DNA from 4 places in the Rahnella sp. ChDrAdgB13 genome. Region 2 is predicted to be linked to each of the others. Evidence: predicted binding sites of a transcription regulator. Region 2 holds the regulator's gene; each other region holds the start of a gene.
What was found. The regulator Fur, encoded in region 2, represses iron uptake genes when iron is present. The targets are predictions, from matches to a motif close to ATAATAATGAGAACNACTATCAA.

Region 1 (7,718 bases), on a different contig from region 2:
ATTTCTGCACTGTCAGCGGCGCAATTGTGTGAAACAATGGCGAAGGATATTGGAAGATAACTGTGTGGAAGGCGACAGGTAACATGAAGACCAAACTGATTACCCGCGAAGGCTATGACAAGCTCAAAACTGAGCTGGATTTTCTGTGGCGCGAAGAGCGTCCGGAAGTCACCAAAAAGGTGACCTGGGCCGCCAGTCTGGGTGACCGCAGTGAAAATGCCGATTATCAGTACAACAAGAAACGCCTGCGTGAAATCGACCGCCGCATCCGCTATCTGACCAAATGTCTGGAACAGCTGCGCATTGTCGATTATTCGCCACAACAGGACGGCAAAGTGTTCTTTGGCGCGTGGGTGGAAGTGGAAAATGACGACGGCGACATCAAGCGTTTCCGCATCGTCGGTTATGACGAAATCTTTGGCCGTAAAGACTACATTTCTATCGACTCCCCGATGGCGCGCGCGCTGCTGAAAAAGGAAGTCGGTGACAGTCTGGTGGTCACCACGCCGGTCGGCGATGCGACCTGGTACGTCAATGAAATCGACTACGGCAAATAATCAGATAACGCCCAAAACGTGAGGCACATCGTCCCGACGGCTGGCATTTTCAGCCTTCAAATCGTATAACGGTGCCCTGTATTTACGTCACTCACTAACGAAAAACTGATACCAGACCTATGAATGATCAACTGAGCCGCATTATCGCAAGTGAATTGCAGGTTCGCCCGGAGCAGGTTGCTTCCGTGGTGCGTCTGCTGGATGAAGGTAATACCGTGCCCTTTATTGCGCGGTATCGTAAGGAAGTCACCGGTGGGTTGGATGATACCCAGTTGCGTCAGTTAGACACACGTCTGGGATATCTGCGTGAGCTGGAAGACCGCCGCCAGACCATTCTCAAATCCATCGAAGATCAGGGCAAACTCAGCGACGATTTGGCAAAAGCCATTAATACCACGCTGAGCAAAACCGAACTGGAAGACCTGTATCTGCCATTCAAACCGAAGCGCCGCACGCGTGGACAAATCGCTATCGAAGCGGGACTGGAACCGCTGGCCGATCTGCTGTGGAATGAACCGCAGAACGAGCCGGAAACCACCGCCGCTAAATTTGTTGATGCCGAAAAAGGCGTCGCCGATACCAAAGCCGCGCTCGATGGCGCCCGCTACATTCTGATGGAGCGTTTCGCTGAAGATGCGTCACTGCTGGCGAAAGTCCGTGATTACCTGTGGAAAAACGCCCATCTGACCTCCCGCATGGTCGATGGCAAAGAGCAGGAAGGCGCGAAATTTCGCGATTACTTCGATCACCACGAACCGATTTCTCAGGTGCCTTCCCACCGTGCGCTGGCCATGTTCCGCGGCCGCAACGAAGGCGTCTTACAGCTGGCGCTGAATGCCGATCCGCAGCATGACGAACCGCCGAAAGAAAGTTACGCCGAACAAATTATTATCGACCATCTTGGCCTGCGGCTAAACAACGCCCCGGCCGACGTCTGGCGTCGCGTGGTGGTGAACTGGACGTGGCGCATCAAAGTGCTGCTGCACCTCGAAACCGAACTGATGGGTACCGTGCGTGAACGCGCCGAAGATGAAGCGATTAATGTTTTCGCCCGCAACATGCATGATTTGCTGATGGCCGCACCGGCCGGAATGCGCGCCACCATGGGCCTCGATCCGGGTTTACGTACCGGTGTGAAAGTCGCCGTTGTGGATAACACCGGCAAACTGGTGGATATCGATACCGTTTATCCCCATACCGGTCAGGCAGCGAAGGCGGCACAACAGGTTGCTGCGCTGTGCATCAAACATAATGTCGAACTGGTGGCTATCGGTAACGGTACCGCTTCCCGCGAGACTGAGCGTTTCTTCCTCGAGCTGCAAAATCAGTTCCCGGCGGTAAAAGCGCAGAAAGTGATTGTGAGTGAAGCCGGTGCGTCGGTGTATTCCGCTTCCGAACTGGCGGCGCTGGAATTCCCGGATCTGGATGTTTCCATTCGTGGCGCAGTTTCTATCGCGCGCCGGTTGCAGGATCCGCTGGCGGAACTGGTGAAAATCGACCCGAAATCCATAGGTGTCGGCCAGTATCAGCACGACGTCAGCCAGAGCCTGTTGGCGAAAAAACTCGATACCGTGGTCGAAGACTGCGTGAACGCGGTGGGCGTGGATCTCAATACCGCGTCCGTTCCACTGCTGACCCGCGTGGCCGGTCTGACCCGCATGATGGCGCAGAATATCGTTAACTGGCGCGACGAAAACGGTCAGTTCCGCAACCGTGAACAGCTGCTGAAAGTCAGCCGTCTGGGGCCAAAAGCCTTCGAACAGTGCGCGGGCTTCCTGCGTATTAACCACGGCGATAACCCGCTGGACGCTTCAACGGTTCACCCGGAAACCTATCCGGTGGTCGAAAGGATTCTGGCGGCGACGCAGCTGGCGCTGAAAGAGCTGATGGGCGATTCGAATGTGCTGCGCAGCCTGAAAGCCAGCGAATTCACTGACGAGCAGTTCGGCGTGCCGACCGTTACTGACATCATCAAAGAGCTGGAAAAACCGGGGCACGATCCGCGTCCTGAGTTCAAAACCGCGACCTTTGCCGATGGCGTGGAGACCATGAATGACCTGATGCCGGGCATGATCCTTGAAGGCTCGGTCACTAACGTCACCAACTTCGGTGCGTTCGTGGATATCGGCGTTCATCAGGACGGACTGGTACACATTTCTTCACTGGCGAACAAATTCGTCGAAGATCCGCACACCGTGGTGAAAGCTGGCGATATCGTTAAAGTCAAAGTGATGGAAGTTGATTTGCAGCGTAAACGTATCGCGCTGACCATGCGTCTGGACGAACAACCGGGTGAAGCGCCTGCACGCCGTTCTGCCGCGCCAGCTTCAGAGTCACGCGACAATCAGAAACGTCATACACCCAACAAACCGGCGGGCCGCAATGCCGCGCCAGCGGGCAATAATGCGATGGCCGATGCGCTGGCCGCCGCGATGGGTAAAAAACGCTAATTTCTACCTTTTCACCTATCAAACGAAAGCCGCTGATAACCAGCGGCTTTTTTTATGTATCTTTTTTCGACACTTTTTAAACTCAATCCTAATGAATCAATCACTGAGGTAAATCAATAAAACAGATGTCCCACAGGCATAGCATAGCCTCGCGGTGGAGATACCCGTGAAGAGGTCAACCTCTTTTCTTTTGTCTCCACACGCGTACTAATTATGATAACTATTCTCGTTTGTACTTCTTTGCGTATTCAATACGCCGTCAGCCAAAGGCTGGCAATTTCGCACCAGGGACAATTTCTGAGCAGTTCTTTTTGCCACAATAATCGCAGTTAAGTGAGATCAACGGGCATGGAAGCGCGGCGTAACATTTGTCACGCGGCCCCCATAAATGCCTGAACGCTTCGCGAGGAACTATGCAACTTCAATCAAAACGTGCTTACAAAATCACCGGCTTTTCTCATGAAATCAGCCCGGCTTATCGTCAGAAACTGCTGTCTCTCGGCATGCTTCCGGGGTCTTTCTTCAACATCATCCGCGTAGCGCCGATGGGCGATCCGGTGCAAATCGAAACCCGCCGCACCAGTCTGGTCGTGCGCAAAAAAGACCTCGACCTGCTCAAGCTTGAGATCCTGGCCTGATTTTTACTGATGAATGCTTTTTGCAAGATTGTTTAGCGCGGCCTCTGAAGGTTTTCCGCGTTTTTTCCCTTTCTCACACGTAGATCTGAACGTATGAAAGCACTGACTATTGGCCTGATTGGAAATCCAAACTCAGGTAAAACGACTCTTTTCAACCAGTTAACCGGTTCACGCCAGCGTGTCGGGAACTGGGCTGGTGTCACCGTCGAACGTAAAGAAGGCCAGTTCGCCACCGCAGATCACCAGATTACGCTGGTCGATTTGCCCGGTACCTATTCGCTGACCACCATTTCCGAACAAACCTCGCTCGATGAGCAAATTGCCTGCCATTACATTCTGAGCGGCGACGCGGATCTGATGATTAACGTCGTGGATGCCTCAAACCTTGAGCGCAATTTATACCTGACACTGCAACTTCTCGAGCTTGGTGTGCCCTGCATCGTCGCACTGAACATGCTCGACATCGCCAAAATCCAGAACATCAATATTGATATCCCGGCGCTGTCTGCGCGCCTTGGCTGTCCGGTTATTGCTTTGGTTTCTACCCGCGCCAGTGGTATCAAAGAACTGAAAGCCGCCATCGACGCATTGCCGCAAGTGGCAAAGCTTGAACGCGTGAAATATCATCCGGTGCTGCAACAGGAAGTGGACGTGCTGGCCGCAGAAATGCCGCAGGACATGGCGCTGCAACAGCGTCGCTGGCTGGCTTTGCAAATCCTCGAAGGGGATATTTACAGCCAGACGCACGCAGGTAATGCGCAGGGATTATTGCCGCAGGTGAAAGCCCGTCTGGCGGAGCAAAAGCTGGAAGATCCGGCGCTGCTGATTGCCGACGCGCGCTATCAGAGCATTGCGTCGCTGTGCGCGGACGTCAGTAACTCGCACCTCACCGCGCCCAACAAACTGACGCAGGTGTTGGATCGCGTGATCCTCAACCGTTTCCTCGGTGTCCCCATCTTCCTGCTGGTGATGTACCTGATGTTCGTGCTGGCGATTAATATCGGCGGCGCGTTGCAACCGATTTTCGACATCGGCTCCGCAGCAATTTTCATTCAGGGGATGCAATGGGTGGGCTTCACCCTGCACTTCCCGCAGTGGCTGACCATTTTCCTTGCTCAGGGCGTCGGTGGTGGTATCAACACCGTGCTCCCGCTGGTGCCGCAAATCGGCATGATGTATCTGTTCCTTTCCTTCCTTGAAGACTCAGGTTATATGGCCCGCGCAGCGTTTGTGATGGACCGCCTGATGCAGTCGCTTGGCCTGCCGGGTAAATCTTTCGTGCCGCTGATTGTCGGTTTCGGCTGTAACGTGCCGTCCATTATGGGTGCCCGTACGCTGGATGCGCCCCGCGAACGTCTGATCACCGTCATGATGGCGCCGTTTATGTCCTGTGGCGCACGACTGGCGATCTTCGCCGTATTCTCTGCGGCGTTCTTCGGGCAGGACGGCGCGTCCGTCGTCTTCTCACTGTATCTGCTGGGTATTGTCGTCGCCATCCTCACCGGCCTGCTGCTCAAATACACCATCATGCGCGGTGAAGCGTCGCCGTTTGTCATGGAACTGCCGGTGTATCACGTTCCCCATCTGAAAAGTCTGTTACTGCAAACCTGGCAGCGTCTGAAAGGTTTCGTGCTGCGCGCCGGTAAAGTCATTGTGATTGCGAGTATTTTTATCGGCGCACTAAACAGCTTCTCTTTCAGCGGTCGGGCGGTGGATAACATCAATGACTCCGCACTGGCTTCGGTCAGTAAAGTGCTGACGCCGGTGCTGGCACCGATGGGCGTGCACGCCGATAACTGGCAGGCGACGGTTGGCCTGGTGACCGGCGCGATGGCGAAAGAAGTGGTCGTCGGTACGCTCAATACGCTGTACACCGCAGAACATATCCACAATGAGGAATTCGACGCAGCAAACTTCCATCTGCTCGCTGAACTCGGGGGTGCCGTAGAACAAACGTGGCAGGGCCTGAAAGACACGTTCAGCGTCAGCGTGCTTTCTAACCCGATCGAAGCCAGTAAAGGCGATGGAGAAATGGGCGTCAGTTCGATGGGCGTGATGAGCACAAAATTTGGTACCGCCATTTCGGCTTACAGCTATCTGATTTTCGTGCTGCTGTACGTGCCTTGCGTGTCGGTCATGGGCGCGATTGCCCGCGAAACCAGCCGCAGCTGGATGACGTTCTCCATCTTCTGGGGACTGAACGTGGCGTATTCCCTGGCGACCCTGTTCTATCAGGTGGCTACTTTCAGCAACCATCCGGCGTACAGTTCGGGCGTTATACTTATCGTTTTGCTGTTTAACGCTATCGTTCTTACCTGCCTGCGCAAAGCTCGCAGCCGTGTCAGCGTTCATTTGCAGCCGCGTAATGTTGCGGCCTGTTGCGAACCGGCGACCGGCAACGACTGCCACTAGGAGATACGATGACTACGCTGATTGAGGTTCGTGATTCTCTCGCACTGGCTGGCCGGGCAGATGCCCGCCAGCTTAGCCAGCTACTCAACGCGCCGCGGCCGCTGGTGCAGGCCATGCTCGAACGGTTGGTGGCGATGCGAAAAGCGGAAGCCATCGAAGCCGATGACAGCTGTCTGAGCGGCAGTTGTAAAAGCTGCGCCGACGGCAAAAAATGCCTGACGGTTTCCTATATGCTCATTAATTAAGACACGTCGTCCTCTGACACCGGGCTTTCGCCCTTACTGAATAGTCGCGCTGCGGCTATTCAGTTATCATCGGCATGCCACAACGGCCATCAAAGCGCCGCAGGAGCCTGCATGATCGACAGCGAAATCACCTTCCGTAAACTTGAAATTTTCCTCGCTTACATGGAAAAGCAGAACATCACCCGCGCAGCCGAACAACTCGGCCTGAGCAGCGTCAGTGTGCATCGCGCCCTGCATTCTCTGGAGGAAGGTTTGCGCTGCCCGTTGTTTATCCATCGCGGACGTAATCTGCTGCCGCTGCCCGCCGCCGAAGCGTTACTGGAACATGCCACGCAGGTGATTGAGCAGATGGAACACGGCATTCAGGCCACGCAGCGCGCCGCGGGTTTTGGCGATAAACGTCTGAAAGTCGGCACGCTGTATTCGCTGACGCTGGAAACTATCCCGCGCCTGATCATGGGGCTGAAACTGCGCAGACCGGAGCTTGAACTGGAACTGGTGATGGGCTCCAATAATGATTTGCTGCAAAAGCTGGAAGACGGCCTGCTGGATGCCATTCTGATTTCGACCAGTGATTCGAGCGTGGATGCCCAGCGCTACGATCAGCTGCCGCTGTTTCAGGACGATATTTTTCTCGCCGCCCCTGCCAGCGCAGAACTGGCCTGCGAAGGCACGGCTGATTTGCGCGATTTTAAGCAGAAAAAATTCGTTTCCCTGGCCGAAGGATTCGCCACTTACCACGGCTTTCAGGAAGCCTTTCAGGTCGCCGGTTTTGAGCCGGACATTGTCACACGGGTAAACGATATTTTTTCAATGCTGAGTCTGGTACAGGCGGGTGTTGGCTACACGCTCATTCCCGGCAGGATGAAAGGTGTGTATGAAAATACGGTGAAACTCCTGCCGCTGGCTGAAGCCTATCAGATGCGTCAGACCATTTCGCTGGTCTTCCCGCACAGCCGCGAGCACGATCCTAATCTTCTCGCCCTCGCTGCTGAAAGCCGGATGTACGCGCTAGCAAGCAGAAAGCGCTGACAGACGCTTGTTGTTTTGCGCAATCAACACGACCGGCCAGTGCGTTTGATCCGGATGGGAACTCCAGATGGCAGATTCCGGAATGCTCACGCCGTCATAACGCATTTTCGAACCGTCATAAGGGTAAAATTGCCCTTTCTCTGTATCGAGTATGAAAACCAATAATCCGGCTGAATCCTGAGCAAGACGCTTCCACAGGGCGCGACCCCCGGAGTAATGATCGTTATCACTCATCAATGTAAGATGCTTTTTTACCACCAGCGTTTCATACAACAATGTCGCTAAACGGTAATCGCGCATTCCGGAGTTAACCACCACACCTTCCACCTGAAACGCTTTGTCGTCTTCCCAAAACTGACGCACCTCGAGCATTTCATCGCTATT
Region 2 (7,718 bases):
TCACTGATCAGTGATTCGATTTCTTTCGCCGCCTGCGCACTGCGCTGGGCCAGATTTCGGACTTCACTGGCAACCACCGCAAATCCACGCCCTTGTTCGCCTGCCCGCGCGGCTTCTACCGCGGCATTCAGCGCCAGAATGTTGGTCTGGAAGGCAATGCTGTTAATAACCGAGGTGATCTCTGCAATTTTCTTCGAGCTGCCGGAGATATCTTTCATGGTGCTGACGACGTCAGCCACAATGTTACCGCCTTTTTGCGCGGTAGAAGACGCTTCCATCACCAGCTGGCTCGCGTGATGGGCATTGTCTGCGTTGTGTTTTACCGTTGCCGTCAGTTCTTCCATACTGGCTGCCGTTTCTTCCAGTGCAGACGCCTGTTCTTCGGTTCGGGAAGACAAATCATTATTCCCGGCAGAGATTTCGGACGCGCCCTGATAGATGTGGTTGGTACAGTTGCGGATGGTCTGAACGGTATTTTCCAGACTGGACTGCATAACGTTGAGCAACGGGATCAGTTTACCCGCGCAGTTTTTGCCGAACTCTTCCAGATAATGCGTCAGGTCGCCGCTGGCAATTACGGCGAAGTGATCGCGGATTTTATCCAGCGGTTTCACCAGTGCCATCACCAGATAACGGTCGGTCAGCAGCAAAATAAGCAGGCCGAGAGAAAAAGCCGTCAGCAGAATAACTTTGCTGTAATAAGTCAGATGGTTTGATTTGGTCTGCGCCGCCTCGAAATCGACCGCAATCTGCCCGCTGACTTTCGTCATTGAGGCACCAAAATTGCGGCTCAGCGCTGGAACGGTATCGTTCGCCAGCTGATTATAGGCATCGAAATTTTTGCCGATGGCCGCTGAATATAACGGCGTAACGCCTTGCGCGACCAGACTTTCCCAACTGGAGACCAGTTCCTGAACTGACGCTTCATCTAATCCCGGATGCGGAGCCGTTTTGAAACTCGCCAGCGCCTGTGACAGACCATCGAGTGACTGTTTTGCCGTATCAAAAATTTCCTGCCCTTTTGACGGATCCGCCTGGAGCTGCCCCACGGCACGACTTAAGCGTGTCACGGTACGAAAGTACTGATCATTTCCTTTATTGATCAGTGCCATATTGTTGACCAGTTCGGTACTGTTTTGGGTGTTCTGAGTCAGCGTATTCAGGGAGGTGACGGTGTAAATAGACACACTCGCCCACATGACGCAAAAAATGCCCAGAATCGTTAATAATGCGGCCCTGATGGTAATATTTTTTAAAAACTGCACGATATGCCTCTCTCGAAACAGGACTGTTTCTGGTCTGAGGATTGACGGGGATGCGGAGAATCAAGACAGGTAGCCAGCAGGCGTTTGCCCCCGGACATGTTTTGAACACCTCTCCGGGCATCGATTTCTTTATTATGTTGAGATTCCTCTCGCATCATCTATCGGCGTTCAACGGGCAAACTTAAGGAGTGGCGGGAATTATTTCTTAATTTTGCTTTTGCCCTCAATAAGTTTGAGGTTATTAAAAGCACACGAAGGCGATAACACTTAAAAAGATTGCCCGATAAACTTATTCACCAGTTAAGAAGGCGAGCTGAAACATATTCTCCGCCGCGCGAGTTTGCTATCATCTGCGTTATTATTGCCTGCAATGCAGAGCACTTCATTAAGAACAAGAGGTTAGGTAATCTTATGGCCGTAGTAGGTATCTTCTTTGGATCCGATACAGGTAACACCGAAAACATCGCGAAAATGATCCAGAAGCAATTGGGTAAAGATGTTGCAGAGGTGCATGACATTGCGAAGAGCAGCAAAGAGGATCTGGAAAAATTCGATATTTTGCTGATCGGTATTCCAACCTGGTATTACGGTGAAGCGCAGTGTGACTGGGACGACTTTTTCCCGACGCTGGAAGAGATAGATTTCGAAGGTAAGCTGGTTGCGCTGTTTGGCTGCGGCGACCAGGAAGACTATGCCGAATACTTCTGTGATGCGCTCGGTACCGTGCGTGACATCATCGAGCCTCGCGGCGCGGTGATCGTAGGTCACTGGCCAACTGAAGGCTATCACTTCGAAGCTTCAAAAGGTCTGGCTGATGATAAGCACTTCATCGGGCTGGCAATTGACGAAGATCGTCAGCCGGAACTGACCAACGAACGTGTTGATGCATGGGTCAAACAGATCACAGAAGAACTGAGCCTTTCAGAAATTATTGGCTAAAAACCCTGTTGGCCCTGAGGATTTATTCTACAATTGAAGGGCCAAACTATTACTGAAATTAACAATTTAACCGCTACAAAATTGTAACTTTCGGTGGTATCAAGGTACACTGAGTTCATCTGTTTTTTCTATCGATCAAGTCGTTGCATTATTGAATGTGACAGGCATTTTGTGATCTTTATTAACAGGCTACGTTTTTGAGAATCGGCACACTTCCCTTAAACGAAGAATCCTTAAACGACAAATTTTTGTGCCGCCGATGCCACAGGCTGCATGCCTCAACTTGATTAGCACATAGTAACAGGACTGAATCCGCATGACTGACAACAACACCGCACTGAAGAAAGCCGGCTTAAAAGTCACGCTTCCGCGCCTCAAAATCCTGGAAGTGCTGCAAGCGCCGGAAGGTCATCACGTTAGTGCGGAAGATCTTTATAAGCAACTGATTGATATGGGCGAAGAAATTGGTCTGGCCACGGTTTACCGTGTTCTTAACCAGTTTGATGATGCCGGTATCGTCACCCGTCATAACTTCGAAGGCGGCAAGTCTGTTTTCGAACTGACTCAGCAACATCATCATGATCACCTGATCTGCCTTGATTGCGGCCGCGTTATTGAATTCCGCGACGAATACATTGAAGGCCGTCAGCGTGAGATTGCGAAGAAACACGGTATTAAACTGACCAACCACAGTCTGTATCTGTACGGACACTGTGAAGCGGGCGATTGCCGCGAAGATGAATCTTTGCACAATGACAAACCTGCGCAGTAATCTGCACGGTCAGTCCGAATAAATTAACCGCTGAAAGGCGGTTTTTTTATGTCTGTGTTCCAGGATGAGAGTTAAAACGCAAAACCCCGGCAAGCCGGGGTTTTGCGTTCTATGATGATGCTTGTTTCAGATCCCTGCTTTTAGTTAACCGGATTAGGTGCGTTATTGGCTTTGATTTCCTGCCAGATCTTGCCGCAATCCGCCGCATACGCCTGTCCGTCACCGGTCTTACGCGCCGTCAGACAGCGCTGATAATCCACCACGCGAACCGTTTCCTGTTCCGCAAATTTCTGGTGGGCTTTTTCCTGTTTGAGCTTGTTCAGCAATACCTGACAGGAGGCCAGTTTGTCCGGATTGCCTTCTGCCGAATTAATACACGCGCTGTATGCCTCACGCGTTTGAGAAATCTGAGCCTGATCCGCGGTTGGCGCACAACCTGCCAGCACAACGGAGGAAACCACAATCATCAGTAATTTTTTCATCGACATAGCGGCCTCAGAAAATAGTGAATGGAGCGATAACGATGAATTTCACGTCTTTTTCATCCTGGAAAATGTTGCCGTACCCGCCGCCCCAGCTCGGGATATCCGAGTGGTTGTCGTACTGGGTGTAATGCAGTTTGAACAGCGTACCTTTCGCGCGCCCTTCCTGAATGGTGTACAGCGCATCAAGGCTCCAGGCACTTTCTTTCAGGCGCTGGCTCTGATCATAGATGGGATTGGTACTCGGTTTGGCATCCCACGCGTAAACATAAGAACCGCCCACTGCGAAGCCCGGCAGATCCCATTTCGCCAGATCGTAAAGTACACCTGCGTACACCGCTTTTTCGCCGTTAGCGTTGAAGTCAGAACGGTTGTCCCACCACACATCAAGACGTCCGTTAGAAGAAGAATACGTCGGGGTCATGCGTTGTAAAAAATAACCCTGATTCCCCTCAGCTTTGACCATCGTCCCTTCCAGACGCCAGTTGAACTGGCCGGTGGTGTAACCGAAAGTCAGTGCCTGCAACCAGGCCAGACCGTCATACAGGCTGTTCGGATCGTTCTGGTTGCTGATACGATCTTCCGCACCGTAGAACTGGTAGCTGGTGGTGAGCGGATTGCCCATCAGATCAATTTTGTACGACGCTTTGGCGAAGTACTGGTCGACGTAACTTTCTGCCTGACCGAATGCCGCTTCCAGTACGAGATCATTTTTGAAGTCGTATTTCGCACCCAGCGAGTGGATATAGGAAACACCGGTTTTCTTGTCGTTCTGGCGGAAATCATCCATCTCCAGATGCCACGGCGATTTGTATTCATCCGCCCACATGTAGGAGAAACTCAGTTCGCCCGGATCGCCAAAATCATGTTTATACCCGGCTTCAGCACCGCGATAGGTACCCGGCATAAAGCTCCAGTGCGGGGCGATCAGCGTTTGTCCGGTGGGCTGAATGTAACCAGCATGGCCCCAGAATCCGCCGTATTTGAATTTACCGGCCGCTTTGTAGAGGCTGACGCCGCCTTTATCGCCGGAATAGTCTTCGTCATACGCATGGTTTTTGGAGGAGAACGCGATTTCGTTCGGGTGGCCGCTGTCGCTGGCTTCGGCTAATTCGATCGCGGTAAATGCGGCGACGTCGATACCGAACATGTCCCAGGCATAGCCGGAAGAGAAATCAAGGTTCAGGTTGGCGGTCGCGTGCGAAAGGTTGGTGGCGTATTTATCGTAATCGGGGTTATTCACCGTGACTTTTGTGCCGTCAGGGCGGGTTTCTTCTTTGGTTTTGTTCAAATCTTTGCGGTCGCGTTCGCGCTGCCAGTAATACACACCGCCGGTCAGCGTCGAATCATCAATAAAGCCAGCCGCTCTGGCCTCTTCAGGGAACATCATTCCGCCGCCCAACAAAGTGCCAGCCAGCGTGTACATCACAGGTTTCAGGTAAGCCGATCCCCTGCCCCTGTTAAGGTGCTTGTGCATAGAAATTCCTCATTTTGACTAAAAAAAACGTGCAAAACCCAAACGGGTATTAAAAGCGGTCGCCAGAGGCGTAACCGTATAAAGCAGGATTAAGAGTATTTTTCGCGACGCGAATTATCAATGGGTAATTAAACCCTGATGGCTGAAGTATGACAAAGTGCACATAAAGATGAAAAAGTGTAACAAACGAGGAATGCGAAGGTTTAAATCAGTGGACTCTGACAATCGATAACTAAAACAGATAATTAAGTAAAAATCGTATTGACTTAAACGTTTCAGCACTCTGATATTCGGAAAGGAAAGTCCTAAAAAGCAAACATGAAAAATGCATTAATTCGCGCTGAAAAAGAAAATTCCGTGAATTTCTGACGTAAAAAAACGCAGCCGGAGCTGCGTTTAACAATCGTTCATCGGTGACTTACGCGACGGGTTTTGATTCCCAGGTATCACGCAGGCCAACGGTACGGTTGAAGACCAGATTTTCAGCGCTGGAATAGTGGCTGTCAGCACAGAAGTAACCTTCACGTTCAAACTGCAGGCTGATTTCAGCCTGTGCAGCCACCAGAGAAGGCTCAACGAAACCGTGCGCGATCACCAGGGATTCCGGGTTGATCGTGGTCAGGAAATCTTCTGCCTGGCCAGGATTCGCGACGCTGAACAGACGGTCATACAGACGGAATTCCGCCGGTTTGCCTTCAGACGCAGAAACCCAGTGGATCACGCCTTTCACCTTGCGGCCATCGGCCGGATCTTTGCTCAGCGTTTCGATATCGTAAGAACAGAAGATCGTCGTCACATTGCCTTCGGCATCTTTTTCAATGCGTTCCGCTTTGATGACATACGCATTGCGCAGACGAACTTCTTTGCCCAGCACCAGACGTTTGTATTGCTTGTTCGCTTCTTCGCGGAAATCAGCCTGATCGATATAAATCTCACGGGTGAACGGCACTTCGCGCGTCCCCATCTCCGGTTTGCTCGGATGATTAGGCATTTTCACCATTTGCACATCTTCACCGGTAAAGTTCTCAATGATCACTTTAACCGGATTGATCACAGCCATGGCGCGCGGCGCATTTTCGTTCAGATCGTCACGGATACAAGATTCCAGCGCCATCATTTCGACATTGTTATCTTGCTTGGTCACGCCGATACGACGACAGAATTCACGGATAGACGCAGCAGTGTAACCACGGCGACGCAGACCGGAAACGGTCGGCATACGCGGGTCATCCCAGCCTTCGACGATCTTATCCGTCACCAGCAGGTTCAGCTTACGCTTGGACATGATGGAATATTCGAGATTCAGACGGGAGAACTCGTACTGACGCGGGTGGCAAGGGATGGTGATGTTATCGAGAACCCAGTCATACAGACGACGGTTGTCCTGGAATTCCAGCGTACACAACGAATGGGTGATCCCTTCCAGCGCATCGGAAATGCAGTGGGTGAAATCATACATCGGGTAGATGCACCATTTTTTGCCAGTCTGATGGTGTTCCGCAAACTTAATACGGTAGATAACCGGATCGCGCATCACGAAGAATGGCGAAGCCATATCGATTTTTGCACGCAGACACGCCGCGCCTTCAGCGAATTCACCGTTGCGCATTTTTTCGAACAGCGCGATGTTTTCTTCTACGCTGCGATCGCGGTACGGGCTGTTTTTGCCCGGAGACGTCAGTGAGCCACGGTATTCGCGGATTTCATCCGGAGACAATTCGTCAACGTAAGCCAGACCTTTGTTGATCAGCTCCAGCGCGTAGCCGTGCAGTTGATCGAAGTAGTCGGAAGAATAGTGAATATCACCGCTCCAGTCGAAACCTAACCACTGGACGTCGTGTTTGATCGACTCAACGAATTCGATGTCTTCTTTTGCCGGGTTGGTATCGTCAAAACGCAGGTTGCACTGCCCCTGATAGTCTTGCGCAATACCGAAGTTCAGGCAGATAGACTTCGCATGGCCGATATGCAGATAACCATTAGGCTCGGGCGGGAAACGGGTATGAACAGTATTGTGTTTCCCGGTCGCCAGATCTTCATCAATAATCTGACGGATAAAATTTGTTGGGCGGGCTTCAGCCTCACTCATTGTGCAATTCCTCTACGCAACATTGACTCTACAGATAACCTGTTATGTTCCAACAAGCCACGTCGGGAAACAACCGTTACTTGCATAAAATCGTGGTTATCTGCATACCGCGTGTCCGTAAACAATAAAAAGCGGGAAGAGATTGCTCTCTTCCCGCTAAGACTTAACTCAACTGAATCAGCGTCAGGAAATTATTTACCCTGAATCTCAAACAGTTTGGTCTGACCGGCTACGACTGAACCGCTGGCCAGTGAAATCACACCGGTGTAATCATCGATGTTGCTGACCACAACCGGGCTAATCATTGAGCGCGCGTTAGCGTTCAGGTAAGCCAGATCCAGTTCCAGTACAGGCTGACCGGCAGTGACCGTTGCGCCTTCTTCAACCAGGCGGGTAAAGCCCTGGCCGTTGAGTGCAACGGTGTCGATGCCCATGTGCACCACGATTTCAGCGCCGGAAGTGGTTTCCAGGCAGAACGCATGGTTGGTGTTGAAGATTTTCACCACGGTACCCGCAGCCGGAGCGACGACTGTTTTATCCGTCGGACGAATCGCGACACCATCGCCTACCGCTTTGCTGGCGAAGGCTTCGTCTGGCACCTGATCCAGCGCCACGATGTCACCGGTAACCGGAGCCACCAGCGTTTCAACGACCGCTTTAACGCTGTTTGGTACAGCCTGCGGAGACGCTTTCA
Region 3 (7,718 bases), on a different contig from region 2:
CATGAAAGATGCGCTCGCCCAATGTTTTCTGAGATGAATTGCGTGTTTGCTTAGACATAAAAACCTGCCTGATTCCTGATAATTAATGGGTGACGGTTGTCACAGGCGGGCATTATCATCACTAAATAAGATGGATGAAAGATAGTAAGTATCGATAAAGTAGATGGATTGAAATCACAGGAGAGTTGTTTATGCGCTATTCACCGGAAGCCCTGACGGCGTTTGTAGAGGCGGCCGACGCCGGATCTTTCTCCGCCGCCGCGCGCAAATTGCGCAAAAGCCAGTCGACGGTCAGCACGGCGATTGCCAATCTGGAAGTGGATTTAGGCGTAACGTTGTTTGATCGCCAGAGCCGCCATCCGGTGCTTACGCCCGCCGGACAGCGCGTTCTGAGCCACGTTCAGGCCATTCTGGCCGCCAGCGAGCGCCTTGATGAGCTGGCCGTGCGGTTATCCACGCAGCCAGAAACCCGCCTGACGTTTGTGCTTTCCGATACCTATCAGCCGACCCACCATGAAGCGCTGCTGCGCCGGTTTGAGCAGCGTTATCCGGATATCGAATTTGAATGTCAGATTGCCGAAGATCAGGACGTCATCGAGCTGTTGCAGTCAGGTCGCGCGCATATCGGCATGGTGGAAGCCCAGGCAAGTTATCCGCCGGATATTGGCGCGGCGCGTCTGCCCGAGCAGACGGATATGTCGATTTTTTGCAGCCGTGAACACCCGCTGGCGAAAATGGAGAGCCTGCAACCCGAGCAGTTACACACGTTTCGCGAGCTGTGTTTACAGCCATACAGCCGTCGTGAAATGCCGCGCGCGCAGGGCCAGGTGTGGTCAGCGCCCAGTTATCTGATGCTTTTGGAAATGGCGGAACAGGGATTTGGCTGGGCGACGCTGCCCCACTGGCTGGTGAAACAGTTCGGGCATGACAAACTGATGACGCTGCCGTTGCGCGGCTGGCCGAAAAAGATTTCCGTGGATGCGGTGTGGAGTAAAAATAATCAGCCCGGCCCGGCGGGAAGCTGGTTCATCGACCAGCTGATTGACCCGCCGGAAACGGACGACGATTTATTGCCCTGAATTACGTTTCGCCAGCGATTTTGTCACCGAGCTTAACAGTTCGGGGATATCCATTTTCGGCAGAACCACTTCAATCCAGGCCATCTGGCGATGCGCACCGGCTTTTTCGATCGCCTCTTTCAGCGCCTGAGGAGAATCGGCCCGCGCGGTGAAAACATCATTGCCGCCAAACGCCGACGGGAACTGCGTCCAGTTCCACTGTGCGATGTCATTGTAGCGCTGCGTTTCGCCGTGGATCGCCCGCTCAACCGTATAGCCGTCATTATTAATGACGAAAATCACTGGCGGCAAACCATAGCGGATCGCCGCGCCCAGCCCCTGCAGGGTCAGTTGTGCAGAACCGTCGCCGATGAGCAACACCACGCGGCGCGCGGGAGCCGCAATCTGTACGCCAAACGCGGCGGGTAGAGTGAAACCAATCGAGCCCCACAATGGCTGGACGACAAACTGGCTATCTTCCGGCAGGTTCAGCGCCGCCGCGCCGAAACATGCGGTGCCCTGCTCGGCGACCAGAATATCGCCTGGTTGCAGGAAATCCTGAATCTGCTGCCAGAATTCGTATTGCCCGAAATGTCCTTCGTGCGAGGCAGGCAGTGCCGTGCGTTTCACCGGGTAGGGTTGCCAGCCGGAAGCCAGTTCCGCGGTCAGGCGATGCAGGACGCTGACGGTTTTAGCCATCGGTAACTGGTGGAAAATCTGATCGCCCACGCGGGCAGAAAATGGCTGGAGATCAATGCATTTGCCGTCGGGGAGTTGCTGGGTAAATCCGGCTGTGATCGTGTCGGTAAATTTCACCCCGACGTTAATCACCACATCCGCGCCTTCAATGGCCTCGCGGGTTGACGCCGCGCTGCCTGCGCCGGAATAGGTTCCGGCGAAATTCGTTTGCTGCTCGTTAAACAGCCCTTTGCCCATCAGCAAGGTGGCGTGCGGCAGCGGCACTTCTTCCATCCACTCTTCCAGCGCGGCTTTGAGGTCAAAGCGGTCGGCAAGGAAATCTGCCAGCAGCGAAACGCGTCTTGCATCGCGCAACTGAGTTTCAGCGGCGGCAACAAAAGCTTCCAGAGAAGATGGCGAAAATGGCGGCTGACGCGCCGGGAGCGCGTGGGCTCGGGTTGTGACCGGCAACGCAGCGACGTCACTGGGCAGCAAAATATAGCCCGGACGTGAGTGGTAGATCACTTCTTCAATCACGCGGTCGATTTCAGACAGCGCATTTTCCGGCGTCAGCGCGGCTTGCGCGACGCTCACCGGTTGCGACATCCGCATGAAGTGGCCGAAATTGCCGTCGCCCAGCGTGTGGTGCATCAGTTCGCCTTTGCGCTGCGAGGTCAGCGCCGGTGACCCGACAATGTGGATCACCGGAACATATTCGGCAAAGCTGCCCGCAATGCCATTGAGCGCGCTCAGTTCGCCCACGCCAAAGGTCGTCAGGAGCGCGCCGATGCCTTTGGTACGCGCATATCCGTCTGCACCATACGCGGCGTTAAGTTCATTAGTACAGCCGACCCAGGTGATTTGCTGATGATTAATCACGCTGTCGAGGAATTTCAGGTTGTAATCCCCCGGCACGCCAAACAGTTCGGAGATCCCGCTAAATGATAAGCGGTCTAAGAGATAGTCACCTACGGTATAGATATTATCCATGACGATCCTCTGTTAAAAATAGAGTAAACAGTTAATCCCACTAGCCTAAGTATTACTCCAAACAGGGGAATAGGATATTTATTATTCGAAATAGAATGTGGAAACGCAGAGTTACAGCGTTGCACTGAGATCACGCAGGCGTCTTTGTTCAGCAGTTACGGTAATAGAAAAAGAATCCGGGATTTAAGCTGCTGCGCCTTTATTCATGCAAACAAGCGCTACGTAAACAGGAAATAAGGATTGTTCCGGATGTGATCTGAATATCTGGAAATGCTTGTGAAAGCGCATACACTAAAAGGGCTTTTTACCTCATTCTTACATGATTCATACAATTTAAAAGAAAGGTCTCTATGCCGTATTTAGCGAGTCCCAATCGTTACGAGAAAATGGAATACCGCCGCTGTGGCCAGAGCGGGCTAAAACTCCCTGTCGTTTCCCTTGGCCTCTGGCACAATTTCGGGGATAACGCTCACTTTGAGAATGGCCGGAAGCTTATCCGCCACGCTTTCGACCACGGGATCACCCACTTTGACCTCGCCAATAACTATGGCCCGCCTCCGGGTTCTGCCGAGCAGCATTTTGGCCGTATTTTGCAGGAAGATTTGCTGCCGTATCGTGACGAGCTGATCATCTCTTCGAAAGCCGGTTACACCATGTGGGACGGCCCTTACGGCGACTGGGGTTCAAAAAAATATCTGGTTGCCAGCCTGAATCAAAGCCTGAAACGCATGGGGCTGGATTACGTGGATGTCTTCTATCATCACCGCCCGGATCCGGACACACCGCTGGAAGAAACCATGGCGGCGCTGGATTTGATCGTACGTCAGGGCAAAGCGCTGTATGTCGGCTTATCCAATTATCCCGCTGCGCGCGCCAAAGAAGCCTTTGAGATCCTCAAACAGCTCGGTACGCCGTGCCTGATTCACCAGCCGAAATACTCGATGTTTGAACGTTGGGTTGAAGCCGATTTACTCGATACGCTGGCGGATTACGGCGTGGGCTCGATTGCCTTTTCGCCACTGGCGGGCGGCGTGCTGACGGACCGCTATCTGGCGGGCATTCCTGAAGATTCCCGCGCGGCCAGCGACAGTAAATTCCTGACCGCCGAACAGCTGACGGAAGAAAAACTGGCGAAAGTGCGTCAGCTGAATGACATTGCGCAGGCGCGCGGGCAGAAACTTTCCCAGATGGCACTGGCCTGGGTGCTGCGCGGCGATCGCGTGACGTCTGTGCTGATTGGCGCCAGCAAAACCGGGCAAATTGATGATGCGGTTGGCATGATGGCTAACCGTCATTTCAGCCCGGAAGAACTGGCGGCCATCGAAGCGATTTTAGTGTAAACGGTTACCCACCTGCTTAATAAACGCGCCTTTATGGAGTTTCCGTAAGGTTTCCGTTAAGGCGCGTAAATCAATCAAAACAGGATTGTAAGCAATAGAACCCGCCCCCTCTTCCCCTTATAACTGTCAGCATAAATTATAAGGAATCTGGGGCCGTCTATGATTAAGCCAATACTTCTCGGGACATTGCTGTTTGCTTTGCTGCCTGCCGCAGCGCCTGCTGTACAGGCCAGCAACTTTAGTCTCAATACACCCGGTCTTTCCATCAGCATTGGCGACCGTGACCGTCGCGGTTATTACTGGGATGGGTACGACTGGCGCAACCCGAGCTGGTGGAACAGTTACCGTGGTCACAATTATGGTCATCGTGGCCCGCGCGGGGATTACTGGGACGGCTACCGCTGGCGCGATCAGGGCTGGTGGAATCATCGCCATCCACCACGTCGTCCGATGCCACCGCCGCGTTATTATCATGGCGACCACGGACGTCCGCATTATGACCACGGCCGCGGACCGGATCGCGGTCACGGACACGACCGGGATCACCGCGGCGGGCATGGCGATCATCGCCATTAATTCAGTGAATGACACAAACAAAAACGGGACAGCGCAAACTGTCCCGTTTTTTATGGCCTGAATCTTTCAGCCGGATATTATTTCAGCATACCGATCAGCAGATAAAGGTTGAGGCTGACGACAATCAGCACGATGATGCGCCCCGCCCACTGCACGGTTTTGGTATTCACCATTTCGCCCATCAGGCTGCGGTTACCGGTAAACGCCAGCAGCGGCAGCAACGCCAGCGCAATCCCGAAACTCAGCAGTACCTGGCTCATGACCAGAATTCGCGTGGCATCCAGCCCCATCAGAATCACGATAAAAGACGGCATCATAGTGACCGTACGGCGCACCCACAGCGGAATGTAGAATTTAACAAAGCCCTGCATCACCACCTGACCGGCCAGTGTACCCACCACGGTTGAGGATAAACCGGCAGCGACCAGGCTCAGGCCAAATGTCGTCGCAGCGGCGTGGCCGAGCAGCGGTTGCAGCGTCAGATAAGCTTCATCGAGTTCACTGATCCCGCTGTGTCCGCTGAAATGGAACGCTGCGGCGGCGGTCGCCATCATCGCCAGATTAACGAAACCGGCGATAGTCATCGCGATACCGACATCCAGTTTTGTCGCGGAATAACGCTGCTCTTTCGATGCCTTACCGCCTCGCTGAGTCAGCGAAGAGTGAAGATAAATGACGTGCGGCATGATGGTCGCGCCCAACACACCGGCGGCCAGATAGACGGAATCGCTGGTGGGCAGTGCAGGGATCAGCATGCCTTTGCCCAGCGCTACCATGCTTGGCTGAGAGAAAAACAGCTCGACAATATAGGCGGCGGCCACGAACAGCAACAAACCGGCGATAACCAGTTCCAGCGGTTTTTGCCCGCGTTTTTGCAGACCCAGGATAATAAAGGTGGCAATCCCGGTGAGCACGGCGCCCTGAAGCAGGGTAACCCCGAGAAGTAATTTGAAGCCGATCGCCGCACCGATAAACTCAGCGAGGTCGGTCGCCATCGCGATGATTTCTGCCTGCACCCAGTAAGCCCAGACGGCAGGACGCGGGAAACGGTCACGGATGTGTTCGGCGAGGTTTTTCCCGGTGGCAATACCCAGTTTGGCAGACAAGAGCTGGATCAGCATTGCCATGACATTGGCCCAGACCACCACCCACAGCAACTGATAACCATACGAGGCACCGGCCTGAATGTTAGTCGCAAAGTTGCCCGGATCGATGTAACCGATGGCGGCAATAAACGCCGGTCCCATCAGTGAAAGCTTCATCTTTCTGGCTGCGCGGCCTGTAGATTCGGCCCGGCTGTTCAGCATAGTCAGTTAACCCTTACGATTGTTACGCTTACATAAATCATAGCTAATTGATAATGATTATCAAGTGCATTTAGAATGATCTGAGTAATTACTTTGATAGGCAGTAGCGTAAGCGGCAAAGTGTGAACTGAGTGGTTAATCATTCTGTGAGCTTTCATAAAGACTTACAGAACGCTTTTTCCTAAAACAGACATTTACTGGCCAGATTCAGAACGCATTACGGCACATGATAAAACTAGCACAAGAATGCTAACTGTGCTTAGTTTTATTAACATCTTGATTTTTTGTGTGATAGGCCTCGATTTGTTGCAATTCGTGTCTGTAATTTCTATATTTGCAAGCGACTTCACGTTTTAAATGTACGCGTTACATAAAATGTCCGTCGAAATATAGCCTGCCTCTAATTTGGAGCACCCATGTCCCGAATATTGCACTTTGTATTAGCGTTGGCCGTTGTCGCTGCACTCGCTTTACTGGTGAGCCGTGACCGGAAGAATATCCGTTTACGTTTCATTGTTCAGCTGTTGGTCATCGAAGTCTTATTAGCCTATTTCTTCCTGAACTCTTCAATCGGTTTAGGTTTTGTGAAAGGCTTCTCAGACTTGTTTGAGAAATTATTAGGATTCGCTGCGGAAGGGACCGGCTTCGTATTTGGAGGCATGAGCGATAAAGGATTAGCGTTCTTCTTCTTGAAAGTCTTGTGTCCGATCGTGTTTATTTCCGCACTGATCGGTATTTTACAACACATTCGCGTACTGCCTTTCGTCATCCGTATCATCGGTACAGTCTTGTCGAAAATTAATGGCATGGGAAAACTGGAATCTTTCAACGCCATCAGCTCCCTGATTTTGGGTCAGTCAGAAAACTTTATCGCGTATAAAGATATTCTGGGCAAAATGTCTGAAAAACGTATGTACACTATGGCAGCCACAGCTATGTCGACCGTTTCTATGTCGATTGTGGGTGCGTACATGACCATGCTGGAACCGCGCTTCGTTGTTGCTGCGCTGGTGCTCAACATGTTCAGTACCTTCATCGTACTGTCGTTAATTAACCCTTATAAAGTTGATTCAGAAGAAGACCTGCAAATCGGTAACACGCACCAGGGTCAGAGCTTCTTTGAAATGCTGGGTGAATATATCCTGGCCGGTTTCAAAGTCGCGATCATCGTTGCAGCCATGTTGATTGGTTTCATCGCTCTGATTTCCTGCCTGAATGCGCTGTTCGATGTGGTGTTCGGTATCACCTTCCAGGGCGTGCTGGGTTATGTCTTCTATCCATTCGCATGGATGATGGGCGTGCCAAGTCACGAAGCGTTGCAGGTCGGCAGTATCATGGCAACCAAACTGGTTTCCAATGAATTCGTTGCGATGCTGGATCTGCAAAAAGTGGCGACCGAACTTTCACCACGCGGCGTGGGCATCTTGTCCGTGTTCCTGGTGTCTTTCGCCAACTTCTCGTCTATCGGTATCGTTGCCGGCGCTATTAAAGGCCTGAACGAACACCAGGGCAACGTAGTTTCACGCTTCGGCCTGAAACTGCTGTACGGCTCAACGCTGGTCAGCGTGTTGTCAGCTTCTATCGCGGGTCTGGTACTGGCGTAGTAAGTAGCAACAGAACGACAAAGAAAGGCGCTCCGGCGCCTTTTTTTATGCCTGCAATTCAGGGAACCGAAAGGGAGATAGCAGAAAACAAAAAACCCGCCGAAGCGGGTTTCTTTAATATTTGGTGGAGATAAGCGGGATCGAACCGCTGACCTCTTGCATGCC
Region 4 (7,718 bases), on a different contig from region 2:
GACGCCGCCGCTGAGTTTTACGTTTTTCGCCACTTTCCAGTAGGCCGTTGCATCAAGCAAACCGTAGCCAGGAACATTCATGTATTCCGTGGTGGAATCCGTGATCGGTGTACCGGCGTTGGTGTAGCTCTGACGGTTGGTCGCTTCGGCTTTTTTACCTTTCACGAAGGTTGCAGTCAGCGCCGTACCGTAGACACCTGACGGATCATCCCATGCCACACCGGCTACAAATTTCATTGGCGGAACGCTGTCGATATCAACGTATTTGTCACCCGCGTAGCTGGATTTAGATTCACCCTTGGCGTAACCCAGTGCGAAGCTGGTGCTCAGACCGTCAACGCTGCTGAACCACGTACCGTAGTTGATTTTAGTGCTCAGATCGCCACCGTAGATAAACGCTTCATCGCGGTTTTCGGCCTGATAAATCGTATAAATATTGGAAGGCACGTTGGTGAACATGCCCGGGCTGCCTGCGCGGGTGTAACGGGTGTTAGCGATGAAGTTTTTGTACGTGTTGTAGAACACGGCCGTTTTAAAGGTCACGCCTTCGGTCGCTTCACCTTTCATGCCCCATTCGAAGTTGTTGCTGGTTTCGGTTTTCAGATTGGTATTACCGATCAGCGCATATTGCTGAGAACCGGCATAAGAAGAACCGAGGTTCCAGGAGCCGTAAAGCTGGCTGGCATCCGGGAACTGTGCGCCGCGACGGTATTGCAGGTAAGTCATCAGCTTAGGCGTGATGTCATACGTGAATGCCAGTGATGGCAGAACCTGCGTATCGGAGTTGGCTTTACCGTACAAAGTAGAAACCTGGCTTTCAGACACGGTGCTGTTAGACAAATCGGACAGGTCTGTCGCTTTCGTATTCTGGTACGCCACACGCACCGCAGGCACGATGCCGAAGTTATGGCCGTCGAGGTCAAACTTCATGGTGTCTTGCAGGAAGCCGCCGAGAACGTAAGAACGGCTGTTGGCTTCCGGCTGCATGATGGTGGTGTAAACACTCTGGTTCGGGCTTTCGCGGAACGGACGTTCAGTGTTAGAGATGCGACCGTTGATCCCGGCACTCAACTCGTGGCGACCCAGCGTTTTGAGCCAGCTGGTTTCCGCGCCATAGGTGCTGACGTCGTAATCGGAATAGACGTTCATCATCTCTTTGCTGGCGTTCGGCATGTACGTGTTGTCATGCGCCTGGGTGTACTGGTAATAGACTTTGGAGACCACGGCGTCAGCGAAATCGTTGAACGGTGTCCATTCGTCTTTCAGGCTTGCGCCCCAGCGGCGGGTGTTACTTTGCTGCTGTGCGGTACCCAGAATGGAGCTGCCAGCGCTGTTCCACGCGTCGTAATGGGTGTGATTGATTTTCTCGTAGTAATCGAGCGTGCCGGTGAATTTATGTTCGTCGTTTGGCTGCCAGATACCGGACGTCATGATGGCGTTAGAGTGCCAGTTCGCCGGATAAGCGTCGTGCGTCCCGCTGTTGTTGCTGGTTTCCTGACCGTCGCGGCGGCTGATCGCCACAAGGCCACGCAGGGTTTCGTCACCGGCAGCGGCAGTAATGCCGTTGTGCCATGAACGGTCTGAAGAATCATAATCAGACTGGTAACCGAAATAGGTTTCTTTGCCCGGACGCAGGTAATCGTCTGCGGTTTTTGGCAGGAAGGAAACGGCGCCGCCGATGGAAGTGTTGGCGCGTTCGGCTGACGTTGCGCCGGATTCGATATCCACCTGGCCGTAAATATACGGGTCGATGTAATCACGGCCGATGCCGGATGTGCCTAAACCAGCGCGGCTGGCGTAGCTGCGGCCGGTAGCACTTGGCTGTGGAATGCCGTCAACGTCGATGCTGACGCGGTTGCTTTCCAGACCACGAATGTTATAGCCGGTGTAACCGCTGCGGTCGAAGCCGCTTTTGCCGTTGCCGGAACCGCCACTTGAGCCGGTCGCGGTGATCAGTGGCTCATAACGCATGATGGTACCGAAATCGTTACCGCCACGTTTTTGCATTTCAGCCGCAGTGATGGTGGTTTTTGAGCCCGGCGTTTTATCCGGCAGGGTCTCGGTGACGGTCATCACTTCTTCATTGTTCTGTGCCAGATCCTTCGCACTGCGCACCACCGGTTTCTTTTTGATGGTTTCTGTAGATTGCGCTTTGTTCTGTGCCAGATCGGTGTTGTCTTTAACGGCTTCCGCTGCGTTTACGTTAAAGGTGGTGGTGAGAATCGTCCCCATGAAAATGACGTTTTTCACCAAACCCTGCTGTGTAAAGGATTTGAACATTTGTTTTTAGTCCTGCACTAATTTTTTTAAGTTCTGCTCGCATTTACTGCCTTTCGACAAATTCAGACGCGCTTGTCATCTGCTTTAATCTTCCGTGAAAAAGCCGTTGTCCTTATAAAATATGGGTTTAATTACAGTCCTTACCCATTTCAGCTTTGTGCGAATGATAATGATACTGATAATTGTTATCAACAAATTGGTAAATAAAAATGCGCTTCTTAACGAAATCTTTGCACTTCGTTCTGAAAAATGGGCTACGCGGGTCGCTTTACAAGGCACAAACCCGTCGTTAGAGTGGGGACATCAGGGAACTGTACTGTACAGTTTCGCCGCGACGGTTTTTGGCCGTGGCCGTAATAGCAACGTCAGGAGGGAAGATGAAAGTCCGCACCGAAGCCCGCAGGGAGGCGATTATCGATGCCGCAGCGCAATTGTTTCAGGAAACCGGTTACGAACGCGCGTCAATGAATGAGCTCGCCCGGCGTCTCGGCGGTTCAAAGGCCACGCTCTACAGCTATTTCCCGTCGAAAGAAGAGTTGCTGGTGGCGGTGGTGAAAGCCTATGCCACCGGGCATCTTTCCGACGCCGTCAGCGATCTGACCCAAACGTGGGCGGATGCCAATCTTGAAACCATCCTCACCCGTTTTGGTGAAAGAATGTTGCTGGTGCTGACCAATGATGTCTCCGCGCTGGCGGTGTATCGCATGGTGATCGCCGAGTCCGGGCATTCCGAAATCGGCACGTTGTTTTATGACGCCGGGCCACGGGAGAGCGTCGATATCCTGGCAAAATTCCTGGGCAGTGCGATGGAGCGAGGGCAACTGGCGCAGGCCGATGCGCATCTGCGCGCCTTACAGTTTCTGGCGCTGGTGACGGCGCAAACCAACACGCGCGTCTATCAGCGTAATCCGGCACCGCTGGAAATTGCGGAAATCCGCCAGATGGTGAGCAGCGCCGTCGATATGTTTTTGCGCGGCGCGGTGCGTTAATCCACCCGGTGCGTTCTGCTGCACAAACCGCCAACCGGCCTTCTTCACGATGGTCGGTTTTTTTTTGAAGTCGTTGCATAAAATATTACTAAGATATATCTTTCACTGAATTGAGAATCATTCACGTCCTGAGCGGGCTCGCGATGATAAGTTTCGCCACCTTGAGAGAAAAAATATGGAACACAAACGCACTGAATCTTCCGCCGCCAACCTGCCGGTGCGCGTTAAGAACGAACTGGTTTTCCGCCACATCACGGTAAAAAGCGCGGAAACGGTTTCCGGCTGTTTTAAACGCATTGTACTGAGCGGTGACGAGCTGAAGGGTTTTACGTCCCGCGGTTTTGATGATCACATCAAACTGTTCTTCCCGGCAAATCCGGGCGACATGATTGTTCCGCCGACCGCCACAGAAGACGGCATTGCCTGGGGCGAAGGCCCGCGTCCGGTTAACCGTGAATACACACCGCTGCATTTTGATGCGCAAACTAACGAACTGACGCTGGATTTTTATATTCATGACGGCGGTGTGGCCAGCGAATGGGCCGGCAATGCCAAACCGGGGGATAAACTGATCATTGGCGGGCCGCGCGGTTCCCTGATTATTCCGACGACCTACCGGTGGCAGCTGTATCTTTGCGATGAAACCGGTCTTCCGGCAGTAAAACGCCGCCTGCGTGAACTGAAAGAGGCGGCTGTAAACGCAAAAATCACCGTACTGGTGAAAGTGAAGGCCGTGAGCTGCATCAGTTATCTGGATGAAGAAAAAGATTTCAACGTCGAGTGGATCGTCAGCGATGAGCATAATGGCTATCGCGAAGATGATGCGGTTGTGCAGAAATTGAAAAGTCTGATGCTGCCTGAAAATGACTATTACGTCTGGGCCACCGGCGAAGGGAAATTCGTCAAAGGCCTGAGTGATTATTTCACCGAAACCCGCGGGCTGGATGCAAACTTTGTCCGCTGCGTGGCGTACTGGCATGCGAAATAATTTTCTGCGCCGGAACTGATTTACCCCTGTCAAGCGTGACGGAATATTTTCCCGCAGATAACAGAACGTATTTTCCCTGTTATCTGCGGTTTTTTATTTCAGTCGCTACAAATTAATACTTTGTTGCAACTGCCGCGCAAATCATTACGGCAGCCGCCCTGAACGCCATTATTTATTATTTCTGCCATCATTATAATTCTTATGACAAATTCTGAATCTTTATTCAAAGGAATGGTTATGAAATTAAAAAGCCTCAACGGGCGCTGGCGGGCGCTTTGTCTGTTACCTCTGCTGTTAACCGGATATTCCTCTTTCAGTATCGCTGCTGATCCCACTGCACCTGCGCGGGAGGTCGTCAGACCGGTGATGTCCTGCGCAAAACTTGCCGACGTTTCGCTGACCGACATTGGCGGCGAAGGCAGCCGGATCACGACCGCCAAAGAAATCACCGTGAACGGCGCACCGGCCTGTGAAGTCGATGGCAATTTGCATCCTGAGATCGGTTTTCAGGTGATCCTGCCGGTTTCATCGTGGCAGCAACGCTATATGCAAATCGGCTGCGGCGGCCTTTGCGGGAATATTCAGCTGCAAATCGGCGCAGCAGCGGGTTGTACGCCCTTAAATACCAACGGTTTTGTTCTGGCCGCCACTGACATGGGCCATTCCATGAAGGAAGGTGACTTTGGTAAAGATCCTCAGAAACGCGTGGATTTCGCCTACCGCAGCCAGCATCTGACGGCGGAAGTGTCGAAAAAGCTGATCACGGCTTTCTATGGCCGCGCGCCTGCATATTCCTATTTTAACGGCTGCTCGGACGGTGGCCGTGAAGCCCTGATGGAAGCGCAGCGCTTCCCGCATGATTTCAACGGTATTATTGCCGGTGCCGCCGCGATGAATTTCCAGTCGCAGAATGCGGTTTATCACGCCTGGCAGGCGCTTTCCAATACCGGGCCTGACGGCAAACCGGTGCTGCTGGCCGCGCGTTTGCCGCTGATCCACAACGCCGTGCTCAAACAATGCGACGCGCGGGATGGTCAGACCGATGGCCTGATTGCCGACCCGCAAAGTTGCCATTTCGACACCTCGGTTCTGGCGTGCAAAACCGATCCGGCCACGCCGCAGGGATCGTGTTTATCCACCACAGAACTGACGGCGCTGAACCGGTTGTATGCGGGGCCTGTAGATCCGAAAACAGGCAAAAAACTGATTGTCGGCGGCCCGATGCCGGGTTCAGAACTGGCGTGGGAAGGTGTCTTTGTGCCGGAAAAAGCCAGCGACCCGATTTTCAGCCAGATGATCGCACTGTCGTCGCTTAAATACATGAATTACGAGAAAAATCCGCCAGCGGATTTTACGTTAAAAGACGTGAAGTTCACCGAAGCGGCGTTTGACGAACTGCGCAAAATGCATCCGCTTTATGACGCGACCAACCCGGATCTGACGGCGTTTAAAGCCGCCGGTGGCAAGCTGATTATCTGGCACGGCTGGGCGGATCAGCACATTTCACCGCTCAATTCCGTGGCTTATCATCAGGCCGTCGGCAACGTCATGGGGGCGGCGAGCCGCGATCAGTTTGAGCGTCTGTATCTGCTGCCAGGCGTGCATCACTGCTCCGGCGGTGAAGGCCCGAGCCTGGTGGATTTCCTCACACCTATGATGAACTGGGTGGAAAAGGGCACTGCGCCGGATAACATCACCACGTATCAGGCGGCAAAAGAGCAGAAAACGTCGTTCGGGCAACCGCTGCCGGAACGCGGTAAAAAGCCAGCAACTGAAATCCGTCTGGAGAAAATCCCGGCAGATGCCGCTTCTCGCCCGGTTTTCCCGTACCCGGATTACGCGGTGTACAGCGGCAAAGGCGATGTGAATTCTGCCGCCAGCTATGTGCGCAAACCGCTGGCGACGCAGCCTGCGGCTTATCACTGGCTGGGCGAAAATTTCTATAAGCCTTTTACTTTCATGAACTAATGCCATCATAAAAACGCTCCCCTTCGCACGTGAAGGGGAGATTGTGATCGGGGGCTTAACCCGTTATCTTTAGGGGATATCTTTACGCAATTTTAACCATGGTTCTGATGAAAAATAATCCTCTGGGCAACGACCGTCCTCCCGCCGGATCCGGCAACAAAGCAAACTGTATTGCTGCGAAAAAACACCGTCGTGAAAGAATGTTCGAAACCGGTGATATCCGCCTATTAATGCTGCATTTTCTGCAACAGCGTTCCGCCCACGGTTATGAACTGATCAAAGCCATCGAAGAGCTATCCAAAGGGGAATACACCCCGAGCGCCAGTATTATTTATCCGAACCTGACTTTTCTGGAAGATCAGGGACTGGTTCTGGCGAATCAGGAAGAAGGCGGGAAGAAGCAATATACGATCACCGCAGAAGGTGCGATATTGCTTAACCAGCAGGATGAATTACTGGCGACGGTGACTGAGCGGCTGCATTCGCTGGCGATCCTGTCAAATAACCGCAGCATTCCGGAAATGCAAAGGGCGATAAATAATATCCGTTCAGCGCTGAATTTGAGGCTGGCGAAAGGGCCTATCGAACAGGAAACGCTGTATAAAATCACCGATGCGTTAGATCGCGCAACCAAAGAAATTGAGCGCAGTTAAGGTTGAAAACGAAAAGCCCCCGGCGTCATTGCAGGGGGCTTTTTTTGTTTTATCCGCGCTGGCTTAATGGCCCCAGCGGCTTTTCAGGTAACGCACGGCTTCCTGCGTTTGCGGCTGGTTCAGGTAATTTTCCCGAAACAGAATGGTGCCGCTGATGCCCGGTAACGATTCATTCATATCGAGCTGTTTCTTCAGCTCCGGTACGCCACCGCCGGTGGTCCATTCAGGCTCATTCTTAGACGGCTCGCCCACTTTATACAGCGCAATACCGATATACAGGCGCGTGTTGTTCGGTTTCACGACATCCGCCCACCATTTCGCCAGCACGTCATAGCGGGCCGCCTTGCGGGAGAAAGGCCAGTAAAGCTGCGGCGCAATGTAATCGAGCAAACCCTGTTTCACCCAAAGACGCGTATCGGCATAGGCTTCGTCATACGCCGCCGCGCCGCGTGTGTCGGAACCGGCAGGGTCGAACGACAGATTACGCCAGACACCGGCAGGGCTGACGCCGAATTCAACGCCCGGTTTCAGCTGGCGGACGGTGCGGGAAACCTGTTCGATCAGCATCTGCGTATTGTGGCGACGCCAGTCCGCTTTTGAGCTGAATCCCTGACCGTATTTTCTGAACGTCATGCTGTCATCGAGCGCCGAGCCAGGGGTTTCGGCATAGAAATAGTCATCAAACTGCACGCCGTCGACCGGATAACGCGTAACGACTTCGGCCACGATGCTGGTGATCCAGTCACGCGCTTCAGGAATGCCGGGGTCAAGCACCAGGCGATCGCCTGCGGTGCGGATCCAGTCGCGGTGCAGCACATAAACGCTCGCCGGACTGAGTGA

Region 1: feoA (ferrous iron transporter A) is a predicted target of Fur. The motif match lies at 3,215-3,237, and genes of this name have one in related genera.
Region 3: J8X26_RS10280 (Nramp family divalent metal transporter) is a predicted target of Fur. The motif match lies at 5,997-6,019, and genes of this name have one in related genera.
Region 4: J8X26_RS14820 (TonB-dependent receptor domain-containing protein) is a predicted target of Fur. The motif match lies at 2,450-2,472, and genes of this name have one in related genera.

Annotation. Positions count from the first base shown of each region.
Region 1 is NZ_JAEMGT010000012.1:48,551-56,268, reverse strand. Features, by position in the region: gene greB (transcription elongation factor GreB) at 84-557, shown strand; gene J8X26_RS04910 (Tex family protein) at 677-3,007, shown strand; gene feoA (ferrous iron transporter A) at 3,421-3,645, shown strand; gene feoB (Fe(2+) transporter permease subunit FeoB) at 3,739-6,057, shown strand; gene J8X26_RS04895 (FeoC-like transcriptional regulator) at 6,066-6,302, shown strand; gene J8X26_RS04890 (LysR family transcriptional regulator) at 6,414-7,334, shown strand; gene J8X26_RS04885 (hypothetical protein) at 7,314-7,718, opposite strand, start outside.
Region 2 is NZ_JAEMGT010000081.1:8,193-15,910, reverse strand. Features, by position in the region: gene J8X26_RS19510 (methyl-accepting chemotaxis protein) at 1-1,265, opposite strand, end outside; gene fldA (flavodoxin FldA) at 1,677-2,204, shown strand; gene fur (ferric iron uptake transcriptional regulator) at 2,521-2,976, shown strand; gene chiQ (ChiQ/YbfN family lipoprotein) at 3,117-3,458, opposite strand; gene J8X26_RS19490 (OprD family outer membrane porin) at 3,472-4,884, opposite strand; gene glnS (glutamine--tRNA ligase) at 5,354-7,024, opposite strand; gene nagE (PTS N-acetyl glucosamine transporter subunit IIABC) at 7,216-7,718, opposite strand, start outside.
Region 3 is NZ_JAEMGT010000031.1:29-7,746, reverse strand. Features, by position in the region: gene J8X26_RS10305 (multidrug/biocide efflux PACE transporter) at 1-58, opposite strand, end outside; gene J8X26_RS10300 (LysR family transcriptional regulator) at 192-1,079, shown strand; gene J8X26_RS10295 (alpha-keto acid decarboxylase family protein) at 1,068-2,726, opposite strand; gene mgrA (L-glyceraldehyde 3-phosphate reductase) at 3,077-4,066, shown strand; gene J8X26_RS10285 (DUF2502 domain-containing protein) at 4,226-4,642, shown strand; gene J8X26_RS10280 (Nramp family divalent metal transporter) at 4,720-5,949, opposite strand; gene J8X26_RS10275 (NupC/NupG family nucleoside CNT transporter) at 6,366-7,553, shown strand.
Region 4 is NZ_JAEMGT010000052.1:1,777-9,494, reverse strand. Features, by position in the region: gene J8X26_RS14820 (TonB-dependent receptor domain-containing protein) at 1-2,232, opposite strand, end outside; gene J8X26_RS14815 (TetR/AcrR family transcriptional regulator) at 2,658-3,269, shown strand; gene J8X26_RS14810 (siderophore-interacting protein) at 3,445-4,257, shown strand; gene J8X26_RS14805 (tannase/feruloyl esterase family alpha/beta hydrolase) at 4,495-6,225, shown strand; gene J8X26_RS14800 (PadR family transcriptional regulator) at 6,333-6,878, shown strand; gene J8X26_RS14795 (glycoside hydrolase family 10 protein) at 6,942-7,718, opposite strand, start outside.